Regions from separate parts of the Streptosporangium sp. NPDC002544 genome, predicted to be linked through region 3. Evidence: riboswitches for the same ligand, from Rfam matches in the RefSeq annotation. Region 3 holds a riboswitch; each other region holds the start of a gene.

What was found. Region 3 has a riboswitch for cyclic di-AMP ahead of ABT061_RS21795 (CHAP domain-containing protein). Riboswitches for the same ligand answer to the same signal wherever they lie in the genome.
Region 1: another riboswitch for cyclic di-AMP. It lies ahead of ABT061_RS09960 (C40 family peptidase); the one in region 3 lies ahead of ABT061_RS21795 (CHAP domain-containing protein).
Region 2: another riboswitch for cyclic di-AMP. It lies ahead of ABT061_RS47565 (C40 family peptidase); the one in region 3 lies ahead of ABT061_RS21795 (CHAP domain-containing protein).
Region 4: another riboswitch for cyclic di-AMP. It lies ahead of ABT061_RS45655 (CHAP domain-containing protein); the one in region 3 lies ahead of ABT061_RS21795 (CHAP domain-containing protein).

The regions. Positions count from the first base shown of each region.
Region 1 is NZ_JBEOWJ010000005.1:289,593-297,094, reverse strand. It holds gene ABT061_RS09980 (O-methyltransferase) at 256-909, shown strand; gene ABT061_RS09975 (Uma2 family endonuclease) at 1,024-1,599, shown strand; gene ABT061_RS09970 (branched-chain amino acid aminotransferase) at 1,832-2,926, opposite strand; gene ABT061_RS09965 (3-isopropylmalate dehydrogenase) at 3,098-4,144, opposite strand; cyclic di-AMP (ydaO/yuaA leader) riboswitch at 4,286-4,516, shown strand; gene ABT061_RS09960 (C40 family peptidase) at 4,504-5,100, shown strand; gene serA (phosphoglycerate dehydrogenase) at 5,732-7,321, opposite strand.
Region 2 is NZ_JBEOWJ010000066.1:19,681-27,182, reverse strand. It holds gene ABT061_RS47580 (glycosyltransferase family 4 protein) at 55-1,182, opposite strand; gene ABT061_RS47575 (M48 family metallopeptidase) at 1,179-2,456, opposite strand; gene ABT061_RS47570 (hypothetical protein) at 2,668-3,492, opposite strand; gene ABT061_RS47565 (C40 family peptidase) at 3,746-4,297, opposite strand; cyclic di-AMP (ydaO/yuaA leader) riboswitch at 4,380-4,539, opposite strand; gene ABT061_RS47560 (class I SAM-dependent methyltransferase) at 4,883-5,581, opposite strand; gene ABT061_RS47555 (C40 family peptidase) at 5,654-6,631, opposite strand; gene ABT061_RS47550 (hypothetical protein) at 6,783-7,415, opposite strand; gene ABT061_RS47545 (NYN domain-containing protein) at 7,479-7,502, opposite strand, start outside.
Region 3 is NZ_JBEOWJ010000013.1:216,671-224,172, reverse strand. It holds gene ABT061_RS21815 (sensor histidine kinase) at 1-1,076, opposite strand, end outside; gene ABT061_RS21810 (response regulator transcription factor) at 1,073-1,741, opposite strand; gene ABT061_RS21805 (branched-chain amino acid ABC transporter substrate-binding protein) at 2,098-3,243, shown strand; gene ABT061_RS21800 (hypothetical protein) at 3,265-4,038, shown strand; gene ABT061_RS21795 (CHAP domain-containing protein) at 4,163-4,873, opposite strand; cyclic di-AMP (ydaO/yuaA leader) riboswitch at 4,892-5,030, opposite strand; partial or broken gene ABT061_RS21790 (helix-turn-helix domain-containing protein) at 5,524-5,751, opposite strand; gene ABT061_RS21785 (hypothetical protein) at 5,921-6,889, shown strand; gene ABT061_RS21780 (DUF6716 putative glycosyltransferase) at 7,035-7,502, shown strand, end outside.
Region 4 is NZ_JBEOWJ010000055.1:6,439-13,940, reverse strand. It holds partial or broken gene ABT061_RS48510 (HAD-IC family P-type ATPase) at 182-836, opposite strand; gene ABT061_RS45665 (four-helix bundle copper-binding protein) at 751-945, shown strand; gene ABT061_RS45660 (coiled-coil domain-containing protein) at 997-1,950, opposite strand; cyclic di-AMP (ydaO/yuaA leader) riboswitch at 2,233-2,381, shown strand; gene ABT061_RS45655 (CHAP domain-containing protein) at 2,394-2,915, shown strand; gene ABT061_RS45650 (hypothetical protein) at 3,630-4,076, shown strand; gene ABT061_RS45645 (DUF305 domain-containing protein) at 4,162-4,788, shown strand; gene ABT061_RS45640 (alpha/beta fold hydrolase) at 5,228-6,076, shown strand; gene ABT061_RS45635 (hypothetical protein) at 6,427-6,924, opposite strand; gene ABT061_RS45630 (M56 family metallopeptidase) at 6,971-7,502, opposite strand, start outside.

The sequences.
Region 1 (7,502 bases), on a different contig from region 3:
TGATTCGCCGCGCGCTCATTCGGCTCCGAGAAACAAAAAAACCCCTCACGGACGTGAGAGGTCTGCGCGCTGGCGGTGTCCCTTTTCAGCCAGCGCGCCTGCCGATAATGAGCAGACCGTAGAACATGATGCTTTGGAGTCTGCCACACGCTGACAGCATCTGACACATCGATCTTAGGATTTGAGACCCGCGATCCGCCGACACGGCTCGGGTTCACCCCCCGCGACCACCTCGTACCGACCAGAATGAGGCCCATGAAGGCGACCTACCTCGACCCCGCCGTGGGGCAGTATCTGCTCGCGCACACCACCCTGCCCGACGACGTCCTCGACGCGCTCGCCGTCGAGACCCGCGAGCTGACCGGCGACAGCGCGGGAATGCAGATCTCCCCCGACCAGGGGCGCTTCCTCACCATGATCGCCCAGATCGGCGGCGCCGGGAACGCGGTGGAGGTGGGCACCTTCACCGGCTACTCCTCCATCTGCCTCGCCCGCGGGCTCGCCCCCGGCGGCCGGCTCACCTGCTTCGACGTGAGCGAGGAGTGGACGGCGGTCGCCCGGAGATACTGGGAGAGGACGCAGGTCTCCGACCGCATCGAGCTGAGGATCGGCCCGGCGGCCGAACGGCTGCGCGAGCTCCCCGAGCACCCCGGGGTGGATCTGGCGTTCATCGACGCCGACAAGGTCAACTATCCCGTCTACTACGAGATCCTGATGTCGCGGCTGGTCCCCGGCGGGGTGATCCTCGTCGACAACACGCTGTGGAGCGGCCACGTCGCCGATCCCGGCAGGGACGACGAGACGGTCAGGCACATCCGCGAGTTCAACGACATGGTCAGCGCCGACGGGCGGGTCACCTCGATCATGCTCCCCATCGCCGACGGCCTCACCATGATTCGAAAACACTGACGAGAACTTTTCCAAACCCGGGGCGGGCGCAAACCTTTTCGATTACTTTAAGTGACGTGCAGAACACGTTGTGCCCACCCGCGCGGAGGGAAGGATGACCCTGTGGGACTACTCATGGAAAGATCGATCGCCTACCAGATCACCGATCAGGGCGAGCTCGAGCGACTCTACCTGGAGCTCGTCGAGCGATTCGAGAAGCATCGAATCGAAATCATCAACGGCCGGATCGTGGTGAGGGAGATGCCCACGATCGCTCACGCCGACGTCGTGTACCAGCTCATGGCCCAGCTCATACCGTTCTCCATGGAGAAAGGATGGCGCGTCTACCCGGAAGCCAGGCTACTCCTTCAGGTGCAGGCGGACCGCTTCGAACCCGACCTCATCGTCGTTCCCCCGAACCCTCGCCTCTGGGATCCCAGCCATGTGTACGCGAACGCCACGCTGCTGGTCGCAGAGGTCGTCTCCCCGAGCAGCGTTCACGATGACCATGTGGTCAAGCCGCGGGCCTGCGCGCTCGCGGGAGTTCCGCTCTACCTGGTGATCGACACCTTCGCGAACCGTTTCAGGCTGCTCAGCCGACCGGGCCCGGAGGGTTACGCCGACGAGATCACCGAGTCGATCGGCAAGCCTCTTGAGCTGCCCGCGCCGTGGAACCTCACGGTCGACACCGGCAAGCTGATCGAAGGATAGACCCGCTCACGGAGGAGGCCCGGCCAGGCGGAGACCCGGCCTCCTCCGGCTGCCACCGAGGTGACCGACCGTAGACGTGTTGGCCAGGTCTCCTCGCGCCCTTTGGCGGCACCTGTCGCCGTGCTGCCCCACTTCGCACATGTGGGGCATCATCCCGGGTCAGATGCCGCGTAAGAGCCGACACCGCAGGTAACCGCCCCGGGTCAATCGGGGCCGCACGCGGAACGCGGGACTAGCAGATCTTGTGGACCCAGTTGTGCGGGTCCGGGCGGGAACCGTACTGGATGCCCACGAGTTCCTCGCGGATCCGCTCGGTGACCGGCCCCTGGGTGCCGTCGCCGATCGTCCAGGCGCGGTCGGCGCCCTTGACCGAGCCGACCGGGGTGACCACCGCGGCGGTGCCGCAGGCGAAGACCTCGGTGAGCTCGCCCGACTCGCAACCCCGCTGCCACTCCTCGATCGACAGCCGCCCCTCCTCCGCCCGCAGGCCGAGGTCCGAGGCCAGAGCGAGGATCGAGTCGCGGGTGATGCCCGGCAGCAGCGTGCCGGTGAGCGCCGGGGTCAGCAGGCGGTCGCCGTAGACGAAGAACAGGTTCATCCCGCCCATCTCCTCGACGTAGCGGTGCTCGCTCGCGTCCAGCCAGACCACCTGGTCACAGCCCTGCTCGACAGCCTGGCGCTGGGCCACGAAGGCCGCCGCGTAGTTGCCGCCGCACTTGGCGAAGCCGGTACCGCCGGGGGCCGCGCGGGTGTACTCGGTGGAGAGCCAGACGCTGACCGCCCGCCCACCACCGAAGTAGGCCGCCGCCGGAGAGGCGATCACCATGTACTTGTAGGTCCTGGAGGGGTAGTTGACCCCGAGCGCAGGCTGCGTGGCGATCATGAAAGGGCGCAGGTAGAGGCTGTGTCCGGGCGTGGTCGGCACCCACTCGCGGTCGGTCTGGACGAGCAGTTCCAGCGACTCGACGAACGTCTCCTCGGGCAGCTCGGGCATGGCCATCCGCAACGCGGAGGTGTTGAAGCGGGCGGCGTTGGCCTCGGGGCGGAACGTCACGATCGCGCCGTTCTGCTGGCGGTACGCCTTCATGCCCTCGAAGAGCTCCTGCGCGTAGTGGAAGACCGCGGTCGCGGGGTCGAGGCTGAGCGGGCCGTACGGCATGAGCCGGGCGTCGTGCCAGCCCTCGCCCTCGGTGTAGTCGATCGAGATCATGTGATCGGTGAAGACCTGGCCGAACCCCGGAGCCGCCATTACCTGCTCGCGCTCGGCCGCGGTGCGAGCGTGGTCGGAGAGCTGCACGTCGAAGCTGAGCTTCTGAGCGGTGGTCATGACGCGGATCCTTATCTTGATGTCTGGCTTACCCTCGGGTCCATTCTGCGTTGGACCGGGTAACGGGAAACTACTGCATCCATGCCGAAAACCGGCAGTGCGTGGGAAACAAAAAGCGCCCGGCGGCTCGTAGGAGCCGCCAGGCGCATCGGGGTCGAGGGGGCGGCTTCCTCAGCCGGCTACTCGCGCGGTGATGTCGTCACCGATCTCCTGGGTGGTCCGGCCGGCCCAGCCGGCCAGCCGCTCGAGCAGGTCGTCGGCGACGGCCTGCTCGACCCGGGCCGCCTCGTCGGCCAGTCCCAGGTGGTCCAGGAGCATGGCGACCGACAGGATGGTGGCGGTCGGGTCGGCCTTGCCCTGGCCCGCGATGTCGGGGGCGCTGCCGTGGACCGGCTCGAACATGCTCGGCGCGGTGCGGTCGGGGTTGACGTTGCCGCTGGCCGCCAGGCCGATGCCACCGGCGATCGCCGCGCCGATGTCGGTGAGGATGTCACCGAAGAGGTTGTCGGTGACGATCACGTCGAAGCGCTCCGGCTGGCTGACGAAGAACATCGAGGCCGCGTCGACGTGGCAGTAGTCGGTCTGGACCTCGGGGTACTCCACGCTGACCCGGTCGAACGTGCGGGCCCAGAGGTCACCGGCGTAGGTGAGCACGTTGGTCTTGTGGACCAGCGTCAGCTTCTTGCGGGGGCGGGCCACCGCCTTCTCGAAGGCGTAGCGCACCACGCGCTCGACACCGTAGGCGGTGTTCAGCGACTCCTGGGTGGCGATCTCGTGCGGCGTGCCGCGGCGCATGGCGCCTCCGGCACCGGCGTAGGGGCCCTCGGTGCCCTCCCGGATGACGATCATGTCGATGTCCTCGGGGCGGGCCTTGCCCAGCGGCGTCTCGACGCCGGGGAAGAGCTTGACCGGGCGGAGGTTCACATAGTGGTCGAGCTGAAAGCGGAGCTTGAGCAGCAGGTCGCGCTCCAGGATGCCCGGGGGCACGCTGGGGTCGCCGACCGCGCCGAGCAGGATCGCGTCGTATCCGCGTAGCTCGTCGAGCAGCGGGTCGGGCAGGGTCTCGCCGGTCTCGTGGTAGCGCTTGGCCCCGAGGTCGTACGTGGTGGTCTCCACCTTGGTGCCGACCGCTTCGAGGACCTTCAGACCCTCGGTGACGACCTCGACTCCGATCCCGTCCCCGGGGATGACCGCCAGGCGAATGTTACGCGAATCCATGCAGGCACCTTACCTGTCCGTCTCGGTGATCGAACACCGGTCTCACTCTTCGGACGTGTCCGCACGTCCACCCATGTGATCGTTTTGTCCTTTTTTGCTCCCTATTGACCGTTTCGCGAGGTTTCGTTATCGTCCTCCCCATTCACATCGATGCCTAATCCGTACGGACCACCCCCTTACCGGCCCGTACGGAGCCGGGGAACCACTTTTTCCGGGATCCACCGGGCCCCCGGGAACCCGCTCCTCCCCCGGAGCGCGCTCCCGGCCGCCATCACGGGATTCCTTGGGGCGAATCGGCGCACTCTCGCGCCGTAGGGCGGCCTCCACGCCCGAGCCCGACAGCTCACCCGGCCGGCCTTATGGAAGGAATCATCCTGTCCGGCAAGATGTACTCCCGCGTCCTGTCCATTCTCGTCTCAGGTGCCGCGGTGTTCGCGGCCTCGGCCATGGCGCCGACGGCGGCCCTGGCCGCCGCCCCTCTCCCCTCCCCCGAAGCTCCCGCACTCGGCACCGTCAGGCTGAAGGCGGCAGTGAAAAGCGCGACCCCCAGGCCCGCCTGGCAGAAGGCCGTGAAGTGGGCCATGTCCAAGCGCGGCACGCCCTACGTCTGGGGTGGCACCGGCAACGGCGGCTTCGACTGCTCAGGCCTGATGCTCCGCGCCTACGGCGCCGCCGGGATCAAGCTGCCCCGCGTCACCAACGACCAGTACGCCGCCTTCTCCAAGAAGATCGCCTGGAAGGACCTCAGGGCCGGTGACCTGGCCTTCTTCAGCGGCCTCGGCCATGTCGGCATGATCACCAGACCCGGTTACATGGTCCACGCCCCGCGGAGCGGCGACGTGGTCAAGGAGGAGAAGCTCAGCGCCTGGCGCCGGTCCTCCTTCGTCGGCGCGGTGCGCCCCGATCCGCAGGGGGTCAAGTCGACCGAGCAGATCGAGATCGCGACCGGCGGATGAGACACGCCGGCTGATCAGCCGCGGGAACCCCGCCGGCGCTGGGAACAGGTTCAGCGGATGGGGGAACCACCGTTGTCCCGGCGGTCCAGGGCGGTCTGGAGCGCCTCGGCGGCCTCGTCCTTGACCTCTTCGGCGTGGTTCCAGGGATACATGTCGTACATGGCGAATCTCGTCTCGGTCGCATGCGAGCAGGGGCAATGGTCGAGACTCCGATCAGGGCTCCGACCAGGCCTGATGTCACGGGTCCGGGTCACGGACCGGTGATCTGGGGCGTGGTGCCAGAGAGTTGCCGGCCCACCCCTGTCAGGCCCCGTCGCGGCAGGCTGGGACCTGGCGCATTTCATCCCAGGCTACCTGGCGGCCGGAACACCGTCTCGCCCGGCGTACACACTTCTCACATACTGAGACGAAAGGTGGCCGCCGCCCCGCGATGCGGGGCGGCGGCCACCTCGGTGGATCCTTTGCCTATCGGGCCCAGGCCCTGTCCCTTGGATCTTTTGCCTACCGCGGTCGCCCAGGCGGCGCCTCGCCGCGTTGTCGTCGGTCACCGCAGCACGCTACGGCTCCCTCCTCCGCCCTGCGAGACACCGCCTGACCGATCCTCGCCACGGCAAGATCCGCGGGGCAGGCCCTAGTCGGCCAGGTCGACCGAGCGGCCGCTGTCGGCGCCGATCTCCGCGCCGATCTGGTCGATCACGTCGGCCGGGATGGCGGTGTCGACGGTGAGCGCGATGAGGGCCTTGCCGCCCTTGACGTCCCGGGCCACCTGCATCGAGGCGATGTTGATCGAGTGGTCGCCGAGGATGCGGCCGACCACGCCGACGACGCCGGGGCGGTCGGTGTAGGTGAAGAACGACAGGTGGTCGGTCGGCTCGATCTCCATCTGGTAGCCGTTGACCTCGACGATCTTCGTGATCTGCCGCGGACCCGACAGGGTGCCGGAGACCGAGACCGCACGGCCGTCGGCGAGGACGCCGCGGACCGTCACGACGTTGCGCCAGTCGGGGCTCTCGGCGCTGGTGACCAGCTCGACCGAGACGCCGCGGTCCTTGGCCAGCAGCGGGGCGTTGACGTAGGTGACGGAGTCCTCGACCACGTCCGTGAAGACACCCTTGAGCGCGGCCAGCTCCAGCACGCGGACGTCGTGGGCGGCGATCTCGCCGCGCACCTCGACGTCGAGCTTGGTGGCGACCTCGCCCGCGAGAGCCGTGAACACCCGGCCGAGCTTCTCGGCCAGCGGCAGGCCCGGCTTGACGTCCTCGGCGACGGCACCGCCCTGGACGTTGACCGCGTCGGGCACGAACTCCCCGGCCAGGGCGAGCTTCACGCTACGCGCCACCTGGGTGCCGGCCTTCTCCTGGGCCTCGTGGGTGGAGGCGCCCAGGTGCGGGGTGACGACCACCTGGTCGAGCTCGAAGAGCGGGCTGTCGGTGACCGGCTCCTTCGGGAACACGTCGATGCCGGCCCCGGCGACGCGGCCCTCCTTGATCGCGGAGTAGAGGGCGTTCTCGTCGATGATGCCGCCGCGGGCGACGTTGACGAGGCGGACGTTCGGCTTGACCGCGTGCAGCTCCCTGTCACCGATGAGGCCGATGGTCTCCTTGGACTTGGGCAGGTGCACCGTGATGAAGTCGGCCTCGCGCAGGGCCTCCTCCAGCGTGACCAGGCGGACGCCCATCTGCGCGGCGCGGGCCGGCTGCAGGTAGGGGTCGTAGGCGATCAGCTCGACACCGAACGGCTGGAGGCGCTGCGCGACCAGCTGGCCGATCTTGCCGAGACCGAGGATGGCGACGACCTTCTCGTCGAGCTCCACGCCGGTGTACTTCGAGCGCTTCCACTCGCCGCCCTTGAGCGCGGAGTGCGCCTGGGCGACGTTGCGGGCGGAGGCGAGGATCAGCGCGACGGTGTGCTCGGCGGCGCTGGTGATGTTGGAGGTCGGCGCGTTGACCACCATGACGCCTGCCTTGGTGGCGGCCTCCACGTCGACGTTGTCCAGACCGACACCGGCGCGGGCGACGACGCGGAGCTTGGGCGCGTGGGCGATCGCCTCGGCGTCGACCTGCGTGGCGCTGCGCACGATGAGCGCGTCCACGTCGGCGAGCGCGGGCAGGAACTGGGCACGGTCGGCGCCGTCGGTGTGGCGGACTTCGAAGTCCGCGCCCAGGACCGCGAGACCGGCCTCGGAAAGTTCCTCGGCGACCAGTACGACGGGCTTGTTCACAGGCTGGATCCTTACTAGGCGGTGAGGGTGCACGGACCTCACGTAGTCTATCGGCGCTTGTGAACGTATTCACGAGTGTCCCGAGATGCGAGACGCGACCGCCTCCATGATCCAGCACGCCGGTACCCGCCCCTGACGCATCCCATGCGCCAAAAATTCAAGTTGGTCTTGATCCTAAGAA
Region 2 (7,502 bases), on a different contig from region 3:
CGGCGAGGCGCCGCCTGGGCGACCGCGGTAGGCAAAAGATCCGCAGGACGGGGCCTAGTCGGGGGCCTCCACGGACTCCAGAACGCGGGCGAAGCGGGAGGCGGCGAGCTCCCAGCTCCACTCGCGCGCGACCCACTCGCGCCCGCGTTCACCCATGGCACGTGCTCCGGCCGGATCCTTGAGCAGGTCGACCAGGGTCGCCGTGACCTCGTCCGGACGGGTGCCGTCGACGACCAGGCCGGTCTGCCCGCGTAGCACGGCGTCGGGGGCGCCGCCCGAGGAGCCCGCCACCACGGGCAGCCCGCTGGCGGACGCCTCCAGATAGACGATGCCGAGCCCCTCCACGTCGATACCGCCCAGGCGGGTACGGCACGGCATGGCGAACACGTCGCCCGCTGCCAGGTAGCCGGGCAGCGCGGCCTCCGGCACGGGGCCGGTGATCTGGACCGAGCCGCCCATCGGCCTGGCCAGCCGCTCCAGGGTCCTGCGGTACGGGCCACCGCCGACGATCAGGAGCATCGCGTCGGGAACGTCCCGCAACACGCCGGGCCAGGCTCGCAGCAGCGTGTCCTGGCCCTTGCGCGGCACCAGCCTGGACAGGCAGAGCACCACCGGCCGCTCTCCCAGTCCGAGCGCCGCGCGTGCCTGCTCTCTCCCGGCCTCGGGCGCGAACACCTCGGTGTCGACGCCGGGCGCGAGCCGCACCAGCTTGTCCTCGGGTATCACCCTGGCCAGCCGCTGCCGGGTGTACTCCCCCAGGTAGGTGACCACGTCGGCGTGCGCGCCGATCCTGGCGAGCACCCGGCGGCCGATCGGGAGCGCCGTCCAGCCCGCCTCGTGGCCGTGGGTGACCATGACGACGCGGCGGACCCCGGCCTCGCGCATCCTGGGCGCGAGCAGCCCGAGCGGTGCCGCCGCCCCGAAGACCACGGTCTCGCAGCCGAACTCGGCGATCAGTGCGGCCGCCCGGCGGGCGACGGCGGGGGTGGGCAGCATCAGCGAGGTGGGGTGCCGCACCACGGGGTAGGGCTGCCGCAGGTCGAAGTCCTCGCTGCCGGGCCACTGGGGGGCGTAGACGACGACCGAGCCGGGCGGGCGGCGGGCGATGAGACCGTACACGAACGACTGGATCCCCCCGGCGCGGGGCGGGAAGTCGTTCGTGACCACCAGCGTGCGCCTCATGGCTCGGAGAGACCGTTCAGCCGGGCCCAGGAGCGCGCCAGCGCGATACGCTGCGGCGCGCTGGGATGCGAGGCGTAGAGCACGTACTCCACGAGGTCGGGCGACAGATCCGAGATGTTGGTGACCGCCAGCCGTTTCTGCATGGCGGCGAACGTCGCCGGATCCCTGGTCAGGTCCAGCGCGTGGACGTCCGCACGGGCCTCGATATGCCGGCTCACCAGGTTCTGTGCCGGTCCTGACAGCACCGTGGCCAGGCTGAGCAACCCCATGACCAGGCCCACCGCCCTCGGATCGCCGATGGAGGAGATCCCCGCGCGGCGCCGCACGACCCCCGCCGAGGTCACCACGTAGAGCAGGCACGCCCCGAACGCCGCGCCCAGAGCTCCGACGAGCGTACCGGAGAGCACGTCGCCCGCCTTGGCGTGACCGAGCTCGTGCGCGACCACCAGCTCGACCTCGTCGGCGGGCGCCCGGAGCAACGTGTCGTAGACGACGATCCTGCGGGTCGCGCCGAATCCGGAGACGTAGGCATTGAGCGCGGTGGTCCGCCGGGAGGCGTCGGCGACGAGCACGTCCTCCACCGGCACGCCGTCCCTGGCGGCCATGGCGAGCAGGTCGTCGCGGAGTTGTCCGGCCTCCATCGGCCTGAAGTCGTTGAAGATCGGCTCGATGAGCACCGGATAGGCGAAGGAGGCCGCCACCGTCAGCGCGAACGCGCCGGCCGCCGCCGGGATCCACCAGCGCCGGTAGCGCCGCGCCAGCGCGACCACCGCCAGAACCATGATCGCGGTCAGCGCGGTGCCGACACCGATGCTCTTGATCCGGTCGACGGTCCAGGTCGGCCAGGTCTGGGTGGACAGCCCGAAGTCGCGCAGGTAGGTCTCCGACCACATCCCCAGCGGCCAGCGCAGCATCGCGACGGCCACCGACAGCGCCAGCACGCCGAGCAGCGCCCGCAACCACCACGGCCCCCGCAGCCGGCCGACGAGCCGCGCGCCCAGCGGGGTGCCCACCAGCACCCCCGCCACCACCAGCGTCAGGCCGAGGGAGAGGTAACCCGGTACGCTGACCAGCTTGTCGAACGCCTCGGACCTGGCGATCTGCTCGGCCGTGAAGTCGCGGGCCGGATCGGGGACGACCGCCGGGGCCCCCTCGGGCAGCGCCCGCCAGGGCGTGGTGAACGCCACGACCGCCAGCGTGACCACCCCCAGCGCGGCCAGCGCCCACCCCGCCGGCCGCACGCCCGAGGGCGCGTCCGTCGTACTCAGCGTCATCAAACACCTCCAGCGTGGAGCCCGAACCCGGGGCCCCGTCCTTTGGATCTTCTGCCTGCCGCGGTCGGCCGGACGGCGCCTCGCCGAGTCGTCACCGGTCACCGCGGCACGCCGCGGCTCCCTCCCGTGCCTTGCGAGGCACCCGCCGACCACTCCTCGCCACGGCGAGATCCGCCAGGTGAGCCCTGGACCGGGAAAGGACACAAGGATGTCAGGCGAGTTCCTTTCCGAGGTAGTCACGCCACGCCACGGTGAGTTGGGCAGGCGACAGGCCGAGCGTGCCGGCGACATCGCCGCCGTAGAGCCTCACCAGAGCCTTCTCGCCGAAGCGCTCCGCGATGAACCGGCAGGCGAGCCAGGCCTCCTCGTACGCCTGCGCGAGCCGCGGGGCGCCGGGGGCGAAGTCGGCGGGACCGGGGAGACGGGCGGGCAGGACTCCGGCGCGCACCTCGGCGGCCAGTTCGGCGGCGGCCGTCCGCACCGGGATCCCGGCATCGCGGTAGCCCACGTAGTCGGCGAAGCCCTCCGACAGCCACATCGGCACCCGGCCGCCACGGGTCGCGCCGGTGGCCACGTGCACGAGCTCGTGCGTGATCACCACGTCCCCGCCGGTCGTGCTGAGCCTCGCGTAGCCCGAGGGCAGGACGATCACCCGGTCCGCGGTCGCCATCGCGGCCAGGCCCCGGGTGCTCTCCGCTCCGGCGAGTGCCGCGGCCTCGGTGTCGGTGGCGGGGAACAGGATCACCGCTCGGACCGGCCCCCAGATCGCCGCGACCGCGCGGCGGGCCCGGTCGGCCCTGGCGGCCAGGTCCCGCAGGACGGCGGGCGCGACGTCGTGGCCGATCACGAGGGAGTGCTCGCCCCGGACGACGACGGCGGCACCGGGCCACAGGTCGCGAAGGCCGACGGGGAGTTCTCCGGCGCGGTGGAGAGGGCCGGCTCCGGCCAGGAGAGGTCCCGTCCCGGCCAACGGGCCCACGCTCATCAGCGCCAGCATCCCGGCGAGCACGGTGCGGCGCCCCTTCGGGACGGACATAACGATGTGATGCTAGCGGAACGCGGGCCGGCGCTCCGGCCTTCGGGCCGGGGGTGAAGGCCCGCGCGGGAGTGCCCGCCGGGGCGCGAGCGTGCCCTGACCTGCCGTGTTCTGCCGCCGGAGCGGAACGTGATCCGGTGGCGCGGATCCGCGCCGGCCCAGGCCGCCGGCCACGCGCTCGCGGCCTTCGCCGGAAACGGAGCGGCCCCGTCCCCGCACATGTGAGGAACGGGGCCGGCGCCCCTGCCCGGGCTCAGGCTCCGGGCCGGACCGCTCCGGCGAAGGAGGACCTGTAGTACCCCTCCAGCTTCACGATCCGGACCGTCTTGCCACTGCTCGGCGAGTGGACCATCCGGCCCTTGCCGACGTACATGCCGACGTGGCCCTTTCCACTGAAGAACATCAGGTCACCGGGGCGCAGGTGGCTCCACGAGACCTTCTTCCTGATCGCCCGGTACTGGCTGTGCGTGATCCGGGGGATGGACACGCCCGCCTTGCGCCAGGCGTATTTGACGAGCCCCGAGCAGTCGAACGCGCCGGGACCGGAGGCACCCCACCGGTACGGATCGCCGACCTGCTTCTTGGCCGTCGAGACGGCCTTGCGAGCCCGAACCTTCTGCAGGGCCGCCCTGCTCATCTTGGTCTTGACCTTGGTACCGGCCTTGGCCTTGTGCACGGTTCTCTTCGTGCTCTCGGCCTGCTCGGAGACTCCGGCCGCGGTGTTGACCAGGATCTCAGGGGTGCTGTCCGTCGTCGCCCTGGCCGCCGTCGGCCCCAGGGTGACCGCTCCGGCTGAGGCGGTCAAGGTGAGGGCGATGCCGCCGAGGGAAAGGCGGAAAAGGCGCGACAGACGGGTGTTACACGGGGTGGTAGACAGGATTTCTCCTTGGTGCTTCCACTGATGCCTACCGGGTTAGCTGACGGGTTCGGGCTTGGAAGATGCCCTACGGCGCAAATGCGCTGATTCACCCCTGGCCACGCTGTGTCGGGCCTTTTGGGTCCCCGGTTCCATGCCTCCTGGCTGCATAGATTCGGCGGGCCGCCGCGATGAGGTCCGTCCCCGGCAGGGGAACGGCGGCCGGTTGGATTTCTATAGGGACACCGGCCCGAAGACCGACATTCACCGCGACGGCATGGCTTGCACGTCGCGAGGCCAGAAGTTACCCCGATCTCCAACCTTCGGCAAAGCATTCGCCAAACAAGAAGATCAATAAGTCTTCGTGATCTTCCTGTTACCCCTGCTTAATGGCCATTTATGCCATTGAGATATGACTCTCGTCACACTCCCGGAATGACGCTCGACAAATCGCGATTTCTGTAATGTTCATCACATTTGCCATAATTCACGGTTGAAGCCGCGAGGGTGCCCTCTCCCGCCGCGGAGCACGGGTCAGCGCCGGACGCACGTGTAGGCGCCGTAGATCGATTCCCTGAAGTCCGCCTCGACGATCTCGAACCCGGCGGCGTCGAACATCGGCTCGAGAAGCCACCGGAAGGTGCTGTACTCGGTGCGCAGATGCTCGGCGTAGTCCTCGCGGGTGTAACCCAGCGCGGGATCGTCGGCCGCGCCGTCGAGCCAGCGGCCGAGCACGGCGTCGGCCTCGGCCGGCCGGAAATCGAAGATCAGGTCGCGCAGGCGCAGGACGCCCCCCGGCCGTAGGATCCGCGCGATGCGGTCGAGTGCGACCGCCTTCCAGAAGTCGGGGAGCTGATGGAGGGCGTGACGGGTGTAGACCGCGTCCGCGGGTGGCCCGGCGTGCTCGTAGGAGAGAAAGCCCGCCCGCACGCATTCGAGGTTGGCCAGGCCGTCCTCGGCGGCCCGGACGGTCAGGAAGTCGTGCATCGCCGGGGAGACGTCGACCGCCACCACGCGCCGGAACCGCCGCGCCGCGGCCAGCGCGAACTGCCCCGTCCCCGCGCCGAGTTCCACGACCGTCGCCGTCTCCCCCAGGCCGCGCCCGGCGAGCGCGGCGAGGTCCTCCCCCGGATCGGGCCTGCCCTGCTTGCGGTCGAACCCGGCGACGAACGCGGCGTCGAGGTGCTCGGGACCGGCATGGGCGAGTTCGTCGAGCATCCATGAAGTGATCATGTTCCGATGCTGGCAGCGCCACCGCGCGCGACGCACCCGGTTTTCCGGCCGCCGGGACCCGCGCACCGCGCGTCAGGGGCGGACGGCTCCGACGAGGCGACGGCCGTAGGCCGAGAGCGGGACGACCTTGACGACGTCGCCGGTCTGCGGGGCGTGCACGATCTGCCCGTTGCCCGCGTACATGCTGACGTGGCCCAGGCCCTCACTGAAGATGAGGTCGCCCGGCTGGAGGTCGTTCAGCGAGACCTTGCGGCTGGTGCCCCAGCTCCACTGCTCCCAGGTGGTACGGGGGAGGCTGACCCCTCCGCTGCGCCAGGAGGCCTGGACCAGGCCCGAGCAGTCCCAGCCGCCAGGCCCCGTGCCGCCGTACTGGTAGGGCTTGCCGACCTGCGCGAAGGCGAACTGCAGGGCGGCGCGGGCGTTGCCCGAGGCGGGGCCGCTGTACTGGATCCCGGTGCTCTCGGGGTTGCCCGTCTTGAAAACGTTGAGTTCGCGCAGGATCTTCGTCTGAGCCCTGACCATCTTGTCGGCCTTGGCCTTCTCCTTGGCCAGCTCGTCGCGCGTCTCGTCGGCCTCGCTCAGCGCGCCCTTGGCCAGGTTCCTGTTGAGCCGCAGCGCCTTGGTGGCCTCGTCGAAGGCACTCAGCGACTGGGCCCGGGAGGCCGACATCTGGTCGACCGAGGCCAGGCCGCTCAGCAGCGCGCCGGGGTCGGCCTGGTAGATCATGCCTTCCCAGCTGTTGACCGCGCCGAACTGGTAGGTGCTGACCGCCATCGCGACGAGCTCCTTGCGCAGCCCGGCGACCTGCTCGCTCTGCCGGGCGAGCTCGCTGTTCAGCGTCACGTACTTCTTCTTGGCCCGCTTCCACTTCTCCGAGGCCTGGTTGTACTTCTCGACGATCTGGTCGGCCTGCTCGTTGAGCTTCTCCAGCTTCTTCTTGGCCTGGGCGAGTGTCGGCTTCGGCTCCGCGGAGGCCCCGCTCACCGGCACCATCAGCAGCGCGAGGGCGAGCCCGGCCGCCACCGGTATCCGAATGAGTCCAACCGGCATACCCGCCACGGCCACGTCAACGCCTCCAGACTGCACAGACCTGCGGCGAATAGTACAGAACAAGTAAGGTTTAGATCACCTTTTCCCGTGTTTAGCCCTATAGCTGCAGGTAGCAGTCCAGGTCTCCCTGGGTGGCCCCCGAATCGCCCGGTCAGCAGGCGGCGATGTCGCAGATCTTCGCGGTCATCTTCCTGGCGTCGCTCAGCTGCCTGGTCCAGTCGCTCTTCGCCGGCTTGGAGTACTCGCCGCCCCAGAGGTAGACCAGGACCGCGTTGCCCTTCCTGACCAGCACGCTGCGGTCACCGCCCACGCCGGCCTTCTTGCCGTAGTAGACCTGCCCGGAGACCTTCAGCGCCTCGTCTCCGAGCCCGGTCAGGCGCGAGGAGACGTAGCGGTAGGTGGAGCCCGCGTTGGTGTTGGAACCACAGGTGGTCAGGGCGGAGCGCAGCTGGGCCACGGCTCCGGCGGCGGCGGCCTTCGAGCGGTACAGGATCACCTGCTCGACCTTCAGGAAGTCCGGGACACCGGTGAAGGTCACCGTCCGCGCGGCCGTCCTGCCGGTCGCGGCCGGCGCGGCCCTGTCACACGGGTCGACGGCCAGCCGGGCCTTCACCGAGTTGCTGACCGTCCAGTTGGTCTCGGGGTTGTCGTCCTTCTTCGCGGCGTCCTTCTCGTACAGCAGGAAGCCCTTGGGAATGCCGGCCGCCGCAGCCGCGGCGGCCGGTGTGGCAACGGTCGCCCCGATGGCCAGAACGGCGACGGCGAGCGTTATGATCTTCTTCATCGAGTGCCCCTGGGGAGATCGAAATACCTTCCGGTGGTTCGATGCGCCATCACCGGGAAAGGTTCACGCCCGCCCCAGACGTCTGAG
Region 3 (7,502 bases):
TCGGCACCGGTCCGGCCATGCCGGACGGCGTTGTGGACCAGATTGCGGATGGCGATGCGGACCAGGGTCGGGTCACCGCTCGCCACCGTGGGCGAGACCGACACCGCCGCCGTGTGCGGCGGCTGCACGGTCTCGGTCACCACCTCCTCGGCCAGCTGGTCGAGGCGGAACGGCTGCCGCTGGAGCTCTCTCAGCCCGGCGACGAGACGCGCCCGCATGAGCAGCGCCTCAACCGAGTCGGCAAGCCGTTCGGTGGAGCGCAAAACCTGCTGCAACGCCTGAGACTGCCGGCCGGGATCCTTGATCGCGGCCTCCGACAGTGCCCGGATGACCGTCAGAGGGGTGCGCAGCTCATGCGCCGCGTCGGCGACGAACCGCTCCTGCTGGCCCAGCGCCTCGACAGCCGGCTGGGTGCCCCGCCGGGCCAGCAGATGCCCGCCGAAGCCGGCCAGGAGTGTGAACACCGCTCCTCCGGTGAACAGGATCCACCCCAGCCGCCGATGGGCCCGCTGAACGGGCTCAAGATCGACTGCGACCACGATGGTGCCCGACACCGCTCCGGTGACGGCGTGCGAGAACGGGACCGCGAGCAACCGTGAACGACGCCCCACGCTGGTGACGGTCGCGGCGAGTTCGCCGCGCCCCTGCCAGACGGGCCGGGCGAGGCCGCGCAGAACCTCTGGCGCGATCACCGGCAGGCTCGACGGATACGCGAAGACGAGGCGGACGTCGGTGCGGGTACCTTCGTACACGTGCACCGCGGTCGGGCCCTTCGACGCCGGATCGGCGAAGAGGCGGTCCAGCCGCAGCGCGCCGGACTCGTAGTACAGCAGGGCTTTCGCGGTCCGGGCGGTGCGCTCCAGCTCCGCCCGGACGAGACCGTCGCGCTGCTGCTGGTCGACGACCATCGCGACGGTTCCCATACCGGCCAGACCCATCACATTGAGGGCTGTCAGCAGCAGGGCCAGGCGGACCCGAAGCCCGTTGAGGCGCCCGGTCGTCTGCAGATGTGTCGGCTGGGTCCCCTTCTGACCCCTGCCGCCGGGATCGGGGCCGCGGAGACGTAGCGGGTTCACAGCCGCACGGGCCCGGCCCGGTAACCGGTACCCCGCATCGTGAAGATCACGGCAGGCTCACCGAGCTTGCGTCTCAGCTGGTTGACGACGACGTCCACCACATTGGACGCCGGGTCGGCCCGCTCGTCCCAGCAGTGCTCGATGAGCTCGGTACGGGTGACGACAGCCGGTTGGTGGGTCATCAGGATCTCAAGGACCGCGAACTCCTTGGGCGTGAGGGTTTGCAGCACCCCGGCGCGGCGGACCTCCCGGCGGGCCACGTCGAGCGTGACGTCGCCGACGCGCAGGACCGGCGGGACCATCGTGGTGCGGCGCCGGCACAGGGCGCGCACCCGCAAGACCAGTTCGTCGGTGGAGAACGGCTTGGTCAGATAGTCGTCGGCGCCGGCCTCCAGGCCTGCCACCCGGTCGCTGATGTCGTCGAGCGCGGTCAGCATGATCGCTGGTATGGCCATGCCGGCCTGACGGCGCCGGTGGAGCTCGTCGGCCGAGTCGCCTTCCGGGAGCATCCGGTCGAGGATCAGGCAGTCGTAGTCGTTGACGCTCATGCTGAGGTCGGCCTGGCTCCAGTTGGCCGCCTCGTCGACGGCGAAGCCGGCCGAACGCAGCCCGGAGACGACGGCACCCCGCACGTCGGGATCATCCTCGACGACGATCACACGCATGGGACGAGGGTAGCGATCCGCCGGGGGAGTTCAAGACGAGGGTGGCGACCTGTCAGGAGAGTTCAACCAGCCGCGTGCGGAGCGGGCCGGGGGCGTCCGGGCGTTCACCCGCCCGGTCACCGCGTGTGATCACAGGGCATCGCGGAACTCGCATGAAGGCTCCTGACGAATCTCTCCTCCGGAGATCGGATCGGTTCCCGTTTCCGTGGTACTTCTCCCCCTTCACCGGATCTTCATCGAATCCTCATGATCATCATCGCAGAATTCATGTCGGGCGCCCGCGGTGTGGGACGCCCCCGTACGCTGAGGCATCCGCCAGGCGGCGGCTGGACGGCCTAAGCGCCTGGAGGCGATCGATGCGCAGCGCCCGCCGGTTGGCCGCCTTCGCCGCGGCGGCGCTGCTGGCGGCCGTGCCGGGGTGCGCCGACATCGGGGGGCGCGTCTCGGATCAGGGGCGCTGCGGCCTGCGTATCGCCTTCTTCGGGCCACTCACCGGCGAGTCCATGAACCTCGGGCGCAACATGCGCGAAGGCGCGCTGCTCGCCGTCGAACAGCACAACGCCCGGAATCCGGCCTGCCCCGTCGGGCTCGTCGACTTCGACACCCAGGGGGATCCGAAGCAGGCGCCCGAACTCGCTCAGCAGGTCGTCGCCGACCCCGCGATCATCGGTGTCGTCGGGCCGGCGTTCTCCGGCGAGTCGCAGGCCGCCAACCCGATCCTGAACCAGGGCGGGGTCAGCACCATCACCCCGGCGGCCACCGACCCCGGCCTCAGCCGCTGGGGGCGATCGACCTTCCATCGCATCCTGGGCAGCGACGCCGCGCAGGGACCGGCGGTCGGCCGGTACATCAGGGAGAGGCTGCTCGCGCGGAAGGTGTTCGTCATCGACGACATGAGCCCCTACGGGCGCGGCCTCAGTGAGCTGGTCATGAAGGAGCTCGGCTCGCTGGTGGTGCAGAGCGCCTCGGTTCAGCCGAATTCGGTCGACTTCCGCGGCGCGGTCTCCGAGGTCGAATCGGCCGCCCCCGACGTGGTCTTCTTCGGCGGTTACTACACCCAGGCCGGCCGGCTCCTGCGCGAGCTGCGCGACGCGGGCGTGAGCGCCGTCTTCGTCTCGGGCGACGCGGTCAAGGACGACGGGTTCGTCCGCACGGCGGGGGCCGAGGCCGCCGAGGGCGCAGTTCTCACCTGCCCGTGCCGGCCGCCGGAGAAGGATCCCGGGTTCGCCCGGCGCTACCGGATCCGTTTCGACCACGACCCGGGCACCTACAGCGCGGAGGCCTACGACGCCGCCACCGTCTTCCTGCGGGGCATCGACGCCGGCCGGACGCGACGCTCTGACATGGAGGAGTTCGTCGACGGCTACTCCGGCGCCGGTATCACTACGAAGATCCAATTCAACGGCGACGGCGAGCTTGCCGGCTCCTCGGTCACGGTGTGGGCCTATCGCGTCCGCGGCGGCCGGATCGTCGCCGACGACAGGCCGATCCCCGGAAACTGACCGCACAGGAGATCAGAAATCATGACAAGCCCCCCGATCGCCTATCGAATCCCCGGTCCGACCGCGTCGTCCCCGAGGTCACCGTCTGCCGGACGCCTCGACTGCGCGAGCGGCACCGTCCACCGCGCCCTCGCGGAGGCTCCGATCGGCGGGTACGGCATGCTGGAGGCGGCGCTCGCCTGGCAACATCTGCGCTCCGCCGGACCCGGGAACACCGGCGGAGGGACACACGCCACAGCGTCGCGTCATCTTCCCGTCGTGGAGACGCGCAGCGGGGCGGTGGCGGCACGGATCGCCCGGCTGCTGTCAGGGCTGGCCTGGGCCATCGTCACCCAGGCCGACGCCGGCGACACCGGCTTCAAGCGGTCGCCGGTCATGCGCGTCGAGGTGCCCAGAACGCTACACCGTAGGGTCCTGCGGGCGTTGACCAACGCGTGGCGCGACGCCCGGCGGCAGTTCGACCCGAGCGTCCCGGGCACCGCCACCGACGCCGACGCGGCCGTCGCCCTGTGGCGCATGGGCATTCTCGTCGCCGGGCTCGGTCCCAGCCACAACATGGTCTACCTGCGCACCGGCACGTCCACGATGGCCGAGATGATGGCAGCCGCCGCCAGGTGTCTCGGCCTCACCCCGATCGTGGACAATGTCCAGGGCGCCCCGGCGGTAGCCCTCTACCATCGGGGTGAGGTGCACTGGCTGCTCGCGGAAGCGGGAGCGGGAGGCGCGGCGACCATGTGGGTGCGCGGTGGCCGTCCCGCCGGTGCCGCCGGTACCGGCGTCGGGCTCTGGCCATGAAATCGCCGTCAGGGGCGCCGCTCGAGCGAGCGGCGCCCCTGGGCGAGTGCGGATCGGCCCGCGTTCACCGGCGGGGGTGCCGGGTGCCCGCCCCATGGGGGATGGCGCGGGCGGCGGGTGTGGATCAGCCGGAGTAGACGGGGTAGCCGTAGCCGACGACCTGGGAGACGGGCCGGATGCGCTGCTCGACGTTGCCGTTGCCGGTGTTGCCCTCGATCGTGGTGATCGTGCCGTCTCCGTTGTCCTTCTTCACGAAGCCGACGTGGTCGATGCCGTCGAGGCTCTTGCCGCCGGCCCAGTCGAAGTAGACGACGGCGCCGGGAGTGGGGGTGGTGCCCCAGTGATGGTTGTTCTTGAACCACTTGGCGTGGGTGACGGTGTAGGCGTCCCAGCCCATCGTGGGCCGGATGCCGGCCATCTCACCGACCCAGGAGACGAACATCGCGCACCAGGGGGCGTTGGCGTAGCCCTGGATGCTGCCGCCGTCACGGGCGACGGTCTCCTTGGCGCGCGGGGAGGACATGTACCACGAGTGGAACTTGGTCCCGCCGCCCTGGGAGTTCTCACGGACGCCGATCTGCTTGGAGGCGAGGTCCAGGACCTGCGCGGCGGAGACCTTGGGCAGCCTCTCGGCCGCGATCTCGAGCGGGGTTCTCGCGGGCCTGTGCTGCGAGACCTCGGAGACCTTCGTCTCGGCGGGCGGGTTCAGAGCGGTGTGGCTGTCGGCCAGGGCTGCGGAGCCCACGGAGCCGGTCGCCAGGACGACGCAGGCGCCCAGGAGGGCGCTCGCCACGCGGGGGGCGCTGAAGGTGGGGGTGAGGCGGTGCTTGGTCATACCGGGGTTCGACTCCTTGCTTCGCTTCCATGCCGCCTACCGGGTTAGCTGACGGGTTCGGGCTGGGAAGTGCCCTACGGCGCGAGAACGCGCTGATTCACCCCAGGAACGTGGTTCCCCGGTTCCGCAGACTTCGCGGATTCGGCGGCCGTGCTCACCGCGGGCGGAGGGGTTCCGCCCAGGTGGAACACGGTCGGGCAATGTGACGGCAATGCTTAGATCTATACAGACCCAGACATTTGCCATGAACAGGACGAACGTACGTCACTCGGACAGACGATTACAAGTAGGACACATTGCCCTGACTTGGTGATACGTCCAAGTCGCGGGGGTACGGCGGGGGGTCGCTTGGCCTGGGAAGGGGGCGGGTCACGCCCGTCCTCCGGCCGGTCGCGGCGGGCGGGGTCGCGGCCCCGTCGCGGGCGGGATCCCCTGTTTCCTCGGCGATCCAGCCGTGTGGTATCCGCCGGTGGATCGCCTGACCCGGGGTGGTATGGCGTGATCGGGAGGCTCGCCGGTAAGGGTGTCAGGCCTTAACTCTTTGCAACAAATATTCGATGGTAAAAAGTGTGGAGCGGATGCGTCCTCCTCCCCCGGAAGGCCCGAACAAGGTTCGGCGGCCCAGGGGCCCTCCGGCGGCAGGGCGGGCCTCAGCTCTCCTGGCCGGACCAGGAGCGGAACAGCGGGAGCAGGAACCGGTCGACCGTGTCCTCGACGAACTCCCGATCCAGTGGCTTGCCGGTGAAGAGCAGCCGGTACCACACCAGCGCCTCCTTGCCCGCCCAGCGACGGTAGATCGTGACCTTGCTCGCGCTGGCCCGCCTGGCGATCTGGTCGATGGACATCCGGTCGTATCCGACCTCGGACAGCAGAGCGGCCGTCGCGTCGAGGAAAGATCGCGCGCAAGCACGCGTGGGCGGCTGTTCATCCGTGGTTCCCCGGCGCTTAAGGCCACCGGGTTAGCTTGGGTCAGTCGTGAACGGGTCATCACCCGGCGTGGAGGACGGTCGAGACCACGCGCGGGATCAGGGTTCGGCCATCGCCTGGGTGGAATCCCCGCTGCAGATGCTCTGCGCCGTGGAGGCCCACCACGCGGGGCTGCTCGGTGCCCGCAGCCACCTCGTGCCCAGGGCGAGGCTCCGCCCCCTGGCCGTCACCGGGCGCGAGCTCGGGCGCCTCACCCTGCCGCCGGGCCTGGAGCTCACCGCCGCGCGGCCGGACATGCCCAGGCCGCGCCGGGGCGTGACCTGGGCGGTGGGCGACGCCTTCTCCGGCAAGGTCCAGTTCCGCTGGCTCACCGGGCGCCCCGGCCGTATCGTGATCGTCGACGACGGGCTGGCCACCATCAGGCTCCTGGAGTTGCTCGTCGGCCACGCGGGTACGCCCCTGCTGAGGGCCCGGGGGAAGGCGGGACGGCTCAGAACCGCCCTCGGCGCGGCGGCCGGACTCAGGTTGCGCGCCGCGGCCCGCTCGGGTCGGCTGTCGATCTTCACAGCGCTGCCCGTTCCCGCGGACCTGGCGAAGGCCGTACGGGCGAGAGGGGCCGAGCTGATCACCCACGACTTCGCCTGGCTGCGGTCGCAGCCGCTGCGCGTGCCCCGTCCCAAGGAGCTCACGGTCGTCCTCGGCACCTCGCTGGTCCGCAACGGCCTGATCCACCGCGACCACTACCTCGGCTGGCTGGCCGCTCTCGGCTCGGCCGGGCCGGTGGCCTACTTCCCGCACCGCAGGGAGGACCCCCACGATCTCGCCAAGGTCGGGGAGCAGCCCGGGATCACCGTCTACGGTGGCGGGATCCCCGCCGAGATGACCCTGCGCGGGCTGGCCGCCGGGCAGCGGGTACTGAGCCTGCCGTCCACCGCGGTCACCTCCCTGCGGGTCCTGCTCTCGGCCAGGGGCGTCCCGGTCGAGACGGTGGACGTCCCGGACGAGTGGTGGACGGTGGAGGCGGCCCCCTCGCTCCGCTCCCACCTGTCGATGTTCGCCCATCACGACACGGGAGCCACCGGGGCATGACCTCGTGACCTCGTGACCTCGTGACCCCGCGGCCGGAGGCCGGTGGCGTGCCGCCCCGGGATGCGAGCCGCGCCGGGTCCGCCCATGTGAAATCGGATATGAAGCGGGGGATCCCCGTTGGAGGTTCTCGTTGAAGGTCCTGGCCGTGGCCGACTCTGACTCCTACCTGAAGTGGGCGGCCTGCCTGCTGCGGGACCTGCCCTCGGGATGCACGAGGGAACTGGCGGTCATCCGCACCCCCATCACCCCGTCCCCGGCGCAGATCAGTGCCGCGGTCGCGGGCTCGGCGGCGGATCCGCCGGTGCTCTCGGCCCGCGCGCTGCGCCGGGCCGCCGAGCGGCTCGGGCCCGACGTGGTGCTCGCCGCCTGCACAGGGCCCGTGGTGGACGTGCTGGTCGGCGAGGTGCTGGCCGGGTTGCGGCCACGGCCGGTGTTCGTCTCGGGCCTGCCCGGCATCTCCGTCCCCGCCACCGAGAAGGCCTGGCTGTTCCGTAGCGGATGCGAGCTGTTCGTGCTGCACAGCGGGCGGGAGGTCGAGGAGTTCTCGGCGATGGGCCGCGAGCTGGGCGGGGGCGGCCAGGTGGGGCTGGCCCGGCTGCCGTTTCTGCGAGGC
Region 4 (7,502 bases), on a different contig from region 3:
TCGCACACGCATGTCTCGTTCGTACGGCGCCTGCCCACACCGCTCACGGCCGACCTCGACCACCCGGACTATAACCCCGATCCGGGATTCCCACCACGACGAAGCCGCTACACGTGCCCGACCAGCTGCGGTCCTTCCACGCCCTGGCGCGTGTCGGAGGGTGAGGGCAGCCGCAACCGTTTGAGGGCGACGTCGGTGCCGGCGCCGATGGCGATGCCCAGGTCGGCCTGGGCCAGCGCGGGGGCGTCGTTGACGCCGTCACCGACCATGATCGCCGTGGAAGTGGCGAGACCGAGCGCGTCGTGGCAGGTGATGACCACGACGGTGATGGCGAACAGGATCGCGACGCCGAACGGCTCATCAGCGAGGAAGAACCAGGCGACGAAGGTGATCGCGCCGCCGACCACCCGCGTCAACAACCCTGCGGGTCAATACAGCTAGCCGCTGCCCGGGGGCCTTGGAGTTCTGGCCTGCTGGACGAGCTTGACGATCTGCGCCAGGGCGGTGTCCGCGCCCACCCTGGTGGCGCGCACCCGTAGCGTGCCGTTGCGGTTGATGGTCGCGCCGATGACCGTGGAGCCCTGCTGCTTGTGCACCGGCAGGCTCTCGCCGGTGACCATGGACTCGTCCACCTCGCTCTCACCGTCCTCGACCACCCCGTCGACCGGGATCTTCGCCCCGGGACGGACCAGCAGCAGGTCTCCTTCGAGAACCTCGGCGGTGGGCACCTCGACCGGTTCGCCGTCGCGGATGACCACCGCTCTGGGAGGGGCCAGGTCGAGCAGGGCGCGGACGGCGTCGTTGGCGCCGCCGCGGGCGTGCATCTCGAAGTCGTGTGCCGAGGAGTGTGAAAAGCACACCAAGCACAGCCACTGCGCCATCTGTGCTCAGGCATGCCGTGCGTGTGAGCAGGCCTGCCGCGAGCTGCTCGCCACGCTGGGCTGAGCGAACACACCGGAAACGCGTCATCGAGGACGCGCCTCATACCATCTCACTTCAGTAGACCGATATGTGGGGGTGGTCGTAGTGGTTGGCCGTGATGCCACCGCGATCGGACATCATCGCCCAGGCTCCGCTACGGACATGCCAGATCCGCTGGCGGAAGATGATGTACATGATGCCCAGGCGCCGGGCGTTCTTGATCGCCCACGTGGCGATCTCGTCGCCCCGCCTGGTCTCGGCCGCCGACGGCAGGGCTCCTCCACGGCTGAGCATGAAGTCGCAGGCGCGGCCCAGCGGGTGCTCACCGCCACCCTGGACGCCACCGTCGACCCGGTAGCACCCGATCCCGAACTGCGGGCCGAACCGTTGTGCGATCAGCTGCCGGACCAACCGCATCCGAGGCGTGATGTTGTCGGGCCCCGACGGCAACTGGGGAACCCACGTCCCGTCGGCGCTTCTGGCCCCCGGGGTCGGATAGAGCAGGTCGATTCGGTCCTTGATCCTGTCGATCAGCTTCTCGGCCCGGTCCTTTTGGACGTCGAGCTCCTTGAGCGACTCGCGTAGTTCCGTGGCACGTTTCTCCGCCGACGTCTGCGCTCGGCGGTGAGCGTCGCGAGCCTTCATGAACTTCTGCAGCTTGGCGTCCTGCTCGCTCATGAGCTGCTGGGTGAGCGCCAGGCCATTCAGCATGGCGGTGGGATCGACGTCGCTCACCAGTGCGGAGGCCGCCCCGATCCCGCCGGTGCGGTACTGCTCGGCGGCCAGAAGACGGATCTCTCCCGCGGCCCGCTCGAAGTCCTGCTGCGCCCGCCGCAGGTTGCCGCGGGCCACCTTCTCCACCTTCTCCACCTTCTGCAGCTCGACCCGTCCCGTGTAGTACTCGGAGATCATGGTCTCTGACCGCTTCTGCAGCTCCGCCAGCTCCTTACGGAGTTCCTTGGCGGTGGGCTTGGGCTCGGTATGGCCTGCCGAGGCCACGCCCACACACATGACCACAGCGACGAACATCGAGACCAGAGCTCGAAATATGCTAGGACGCCGAATCCCACGGGACGCAGCCGTCACGCTTCTCCTCTCCCCGAAGTAGGGGGCCGCCTGTCGTGTGACGCCCCGTACTGAACTCCCTCCGATGGAGGCTAGTAGGTGATCCTGCACCAGCAGGACCATCGCGCCAAATCCGGCATGCAGTGCCCTGTACGAGGGCTTTCTTCGGCAGGTTCCCCTCCTTTCGGGCATTTCTTCTACTATGCTCAATCGTTACCGGCCGGTGATCTGTCTTCGAGGAAGGTGACCGGCCGGACGCCGAATCCTCACGGCCTCAGGCTGCGGGAACCGGGAACCCAAGTTCCAGTGGGGTGAATCCGCGACGCGCACCGCGGTAGGGCGGCTCCTGGCCCGACCCCGTCAGCTAACCCGGTAGGCGGTCGAGGAGAGGGGCGAACCGCCAACCGATGGATCCAATCGCTGAAGATCTGCTCGACGTGGTACGACCGGAACTCGGCTACCGGGAGAAGGACGACCAGTACACCAAGTTCGGCGCGTGGTACGCGGCCAACATCGATCCGGCCCCCCAGTTCAAGACCGCCCCCTGGTGCGACATGTTCATCGCCTGGGCAGCCAACCGGGCGGGAGTCGAGAACTTCGTCGGCGAGTACGCGTACACCCCGGCCCACGCGGTCTGGTTCAAGAGGCAGGGGGCCTGGTCCGACAGGCCCGAACCGGGCGCCCTGGTGTTCTACGACTGGTCGGGTTCAAAGGACACAGACGGGATCGACCACGTCGGCCTCGTGGAGAAGGTCGAGGGCGGCAAGATCCACACGATCGAGGCCAACGTCGACAAGGTGTGGTTGAAGCGGAAGGTCCGCGACGAGAGCAAGGTCGTCGGGTACGGGCTTCCACGGAAGGTCAAATCGAGCACCGTCCCGGTGAGCAGGTTTCCAGCCGCGATGCCGACCCCGGACAAGGTGTTGTAGAACCCGTAGTAGATGCCGATCATGCGTTCCCCGCCGAGCGCGGCGATGGTCGCCATTTCGAACGGGTAGATCATCATGGTGGCCAGGCTGAGGAGGCAGGTCGTGATGAGCGCCGACGCCAATGCCACGGCATACGCGAGCCAGGAGGCAGCATTCAGATGCTGGGGAGCCAGTGAGGTGCTGAGCGCCGGCGGTACGAACGATGCGCCCATCAGCCACAGCCCCCGGGTCATCGCCTGCCCCGATGTCCATCGCGCCTTGGCCCACGCGGCGATGCGAACCTGTCCGATGGCCGAGCAGTGCGAAGAGGGCGAGGATCCACCGCCGTCCGGGCTCGGGCCCGGACGGCGGCGTCGGCGGTCAGCGGGGTGGGACCTGGCCGCCACTAATTACTATAGTTAGTAGTAGATGTTTGTGCAGTGATTCATCAGCCTTCGATCTGACGGCCGGGCGGCTGTTCTACCCTGCGAGCCTTGACCATGCGATTCCTTCGCAGTGTCCCTATCGTTCACTTCCTGGTCACGATGTCCAGACCACTGCGTCATGCCGGCCGCTTATGCCCAGGTCGGGCAGGATCGCGAGCTCACGTCGTGTGTCTCGTGGCTGTTCGCTCCCACGGGGAGCTTCCTGCCCCATGTTCGCGCCGACTGTTCTACGATTATAGGTCGTAGGAAGATTGGAAAGGTCGGACCGCAAGCGCGAGGGGGGCGGACGATGGACGGCTCAGCCCGCCGGTCCACGTTGCTGGTGCTGTGCCGCTTTCTTCTGATCGCTCTGATTCTGGGCGTCGCCGGGATGCACACCCTGGGGCACCTGGACCACCGGCGGGGGCATGACGGCACGCCTGCCGCCTTCGGACACGCCTTTACCGCTGATCATGGAGTGCCGAAAGCACGCACCGTGCTCCGTCCCACCCTGATGCCCCAGGCCGGGCAACTGGTCTCAGAGCGTGATGACACTCCTCCGGCCCTTGATCCGAGCTCCGTCTGCCTGGCCGTACTCACCTCGTTTCTCCTTCTCCTCATCGGTATGGCGCCCCTGTGGACGCGGCAGATCTCGCAGGCCCGATCGGCCGACGCCTCTCCGACGCTGCTCGTCGCCCGCCCGCCCCCGCGGAGGACGGCCCTACGCCTGGCGCGTCTCTCGGTTCTGCGCGTATAGGCCGATCGCCTCCGCGGACGGCATCAAAGATCCGCCCGCAGACGATCGGCACGCAGATACGACTGACCGGAAAGAGATAGTAGAGATGTTCACCAACCGATCCGCCTTTCGCAGGCTCGCACTGACCGCCACGGCGGGAGTCGGCGCTCTCGCGCTGCTCACCGCCTGCGGAGGCGGTGACGACGCGATGACCGGCCACACCGGCATGACCAGCAGTGCCCCCGCTCCCGCCACTACCGCAAGCCAGGAGCCGGAAGCCTCCTTCAACGAAGTCGACGTCACCTTCGCGCAGATGATGATCCCGCATCACGAGCAGGCCGTGGAGATGGCCAAACTGGCCGAGACCCGGGCCTCCGACCCGGAGGTGAAGGAACTGGCGGCGAAGATCAAGGCCGCGCAGGGGCCGGAGATCGCCACCATGACCGACTGGTTGTCCACCTGGAAGGCTCCCGCCCCGGAGGGCCACGGCGGGCATGTCATGCCCGGCATGATGACCGAGGAGGACATGGTCAAGCTCCAAAAGGCAAAGGGCGCCCAGTTCGACCGGATGTTCGCCGAGCTGATGATCGCCCATCACAAGGGGGCGATCATAATGGCCAAGACCGAGCAGAGCGACGGGGCCGATCCCAAGGCCAAAGAGCTCGCCAGGACCATCGAGACCGCCCAGCAGGCTGAGATCAAGCAGATGCAGGAGCTTCTCGACCGACTGTAGGCCATGAGTCGGTCGGCGGTGTCCAGATATGATCTACATCTGGACACCGCAGGCTTTCAGCATCGTGGTTCATTCGCCGCGTTTGCCAGAAGTAGTGCTCAAAGGGATTCCTTTGCCTGTCCCGCCGCGCTGTGGACAGGCACGGTCGAGCCGGAACCAGCCGGCCGGCTTTCACCTCTGCCTGACTTCTGTCGAGGAAATCAACTATGTCAAGTAGTGGTAGGGATCCCTTTATAGTGAACAATCGAGCTTAATGCGCTTTTGATCTACTATCATCTATAGTAACGAAGCTTAGTTGCGGCTAGTCGCTTCGGTCCGTGCTAAGCGGGTGGGAGTCGAGCCCTCGCCTGCGGACGACGTGCGTGGGGTCACCGGGCATATGTCGGCAACCGTGGGGGTGCCTGTGGAAACGGTGGGCATGCACGGCTCTCACCCAGACGTGTTCGACGAGGACGGGCTTGAAGTGAATGAGGCATGGGTCAATGGTGTACGTATCGCCTACGACTTGATTGGTGAAGGCGAGCCGGTGGTGTTGCTCGGAGGGACGGGCATGCCCATCTTCTGGTGGGACGCGGGGAATGTGCGATCCGCACTGGTCAGCGCCGGGTATCAGGTCCTGGCGTTCGCGGCTCGCGGCGTGGCTCCATCGGAGGCGCCGGCTCCGCCGTACAACGTCGACGACCTCGCCGCCGACGCAGGAGCGCTGTGTGAACACCTGGGACTCCGGGATTGCAGGTTCGTCGGGGTGTCTCTCGGCGGCTTCACAGTCGAAGTACTGGCCAGAGCGCGCCCCGACCTCGTGCGGGCCGGCGTCTTCATCGGGAGTGCGGGACCGACGACGGAATTCACGCGCATGCTCACCCGAGCGCAACGGGATCTGTTCGCCGCCGTCGGCACGTTGCCGGACAGCTCCCTCCTGGTGGAGACATTGCGCACAGCCGTTCCCTCGCATGTGCTGCAGGACGACGCCCCCCAGGTCACCGAATGGATCGAGTTGCTTGCACTTCCGACCTGGAGGCACAGGGACGGCCTGCACGGCCAACTCGCCGCAGTCTGGGATTGGTTCGATGAAGATCAGCGGATGGCTCTGCTGGCCAGGATCGCTGCGCCCTGCCTAGTGATCGCCTTCGAGCATGATCTCTACTTTCCGCCTCGCGGGGGACGACAAGCCACGGATGTCCTGCCAAACGGAGAATTCCTTGAGATCTTCCAGGCCGGTCATGCTGGGATCATCACTCATGCCGACATGTGCACAAAGGCCATGCTCGACTTCTTCGGACGCTTTTGATCTAGCGATCTGGTCGAAGGCCCTTGTAAAACCACCCCCTCCCGGTAGCTACGCGCGACTCACAGAAGCGCCGTGATCGGATGGGCGCCGATGGTTTCCTCGCTCTCGACCGGCTGAATGTGGGCGCACCGTCATCCGGCAGATAAAGCGCAAGTTCATCCGCTACACCGGTTGGGATCCCAAACGCCCCCACCCCGTCCAGCAGGCAAAGCCCCCAAAGCCACTGTGAAGATCGTATCTGCCTGCGCTCCCGGGGCCGACCCTTAAGTCAACGGCATTGCAAGAACCGGCGCCTGGGCGTGGATTACCCCCAGGCGCCCGCAGAAGTGGACCTCACGCTGTCGTGAGTGTCAGACGCTGTTCCGGAGCGACGAGGCCGGGCCGGAGGATCGAAGATCGGGCCGGCAGGAGCGCAGCGCCCGCATCCGGCGACGGAGAGCCTCGGCGAGCAGAATCACGGATCCAACGGCCAGGATGGGTTGCACGGGAGCGAAATAGGTGAACGCGCCGCTCACTCCGAGAGCCATCACGACAAGTTTGTTGCAGATAGGACAGCCGACTGCGAATGCCGACAGCAGTCCACCGATGAGGGTCCTCTTCTGCTGACTCGGTGGCGGCTGAACCGGGGCGACGTAGGTAGCGGTGATCAAGCCCGTGAGAATGGCCGTCAGTCCCCATACTGGATAGTTCCACCACAGCACCGGCGTCATCCTGGTGAAGAGCGACGTCTCGACGATTCCTGTGGGAACACCGACGGCCAAAGCGGTGACAACCGCCGCGATGAGTCCGACGAGCCATTGCCGAAAAGTCCACATGTGCAGCTCGATGTCCTTCCTGCCGATCAGCATCAAATTACTACTGTTCGTAGTAGTTTCGCCAGCCGTCGATGTCTGCTCAGGTGAGTGCGGGGCAGGTGGCCAGGAAGACGATCAGGGAGGGCAGGACGAGCACAACCGCAGGACCAGCCAGCAGCCCGCCGACGCCGAGAGCGCCGAGTATTTTCTCGCGCCTGCACAGCGCCGGTGACGCGGGTGACAGCAGCCGCCTGATACGGATCAGGGCGGTCTCGCCGCCCGCTCCCATGGCTGCGATCGGTGTCGACGCCCCGGCCACGGCGATCAGGGCCGCTGCGATGACGGTCCGCGGATGCTCGCGAGCGGCCACATCGTCGGCCAGTAACTCCACATGGCGGGGAACCTCCCTGCTGGCGCGAACAAAGAGAGGTATCCAGGGGAAGGCGCGAACCAGTGCTTGGGCGCAGGCCAGCAGCAGATGATGGCGACCGGCGAGGTGTGCCCGTTCGTGGGCGAGTACCGCTGCCACGTGCTGGCGTCCCAGCGTCGCCAGGGTGCCACTGGTGATCACGATCAGACCGCCACGACCGGGTACGCAGTAGGCGGCGGGTTCGTCGTGCCTGACGACAAGC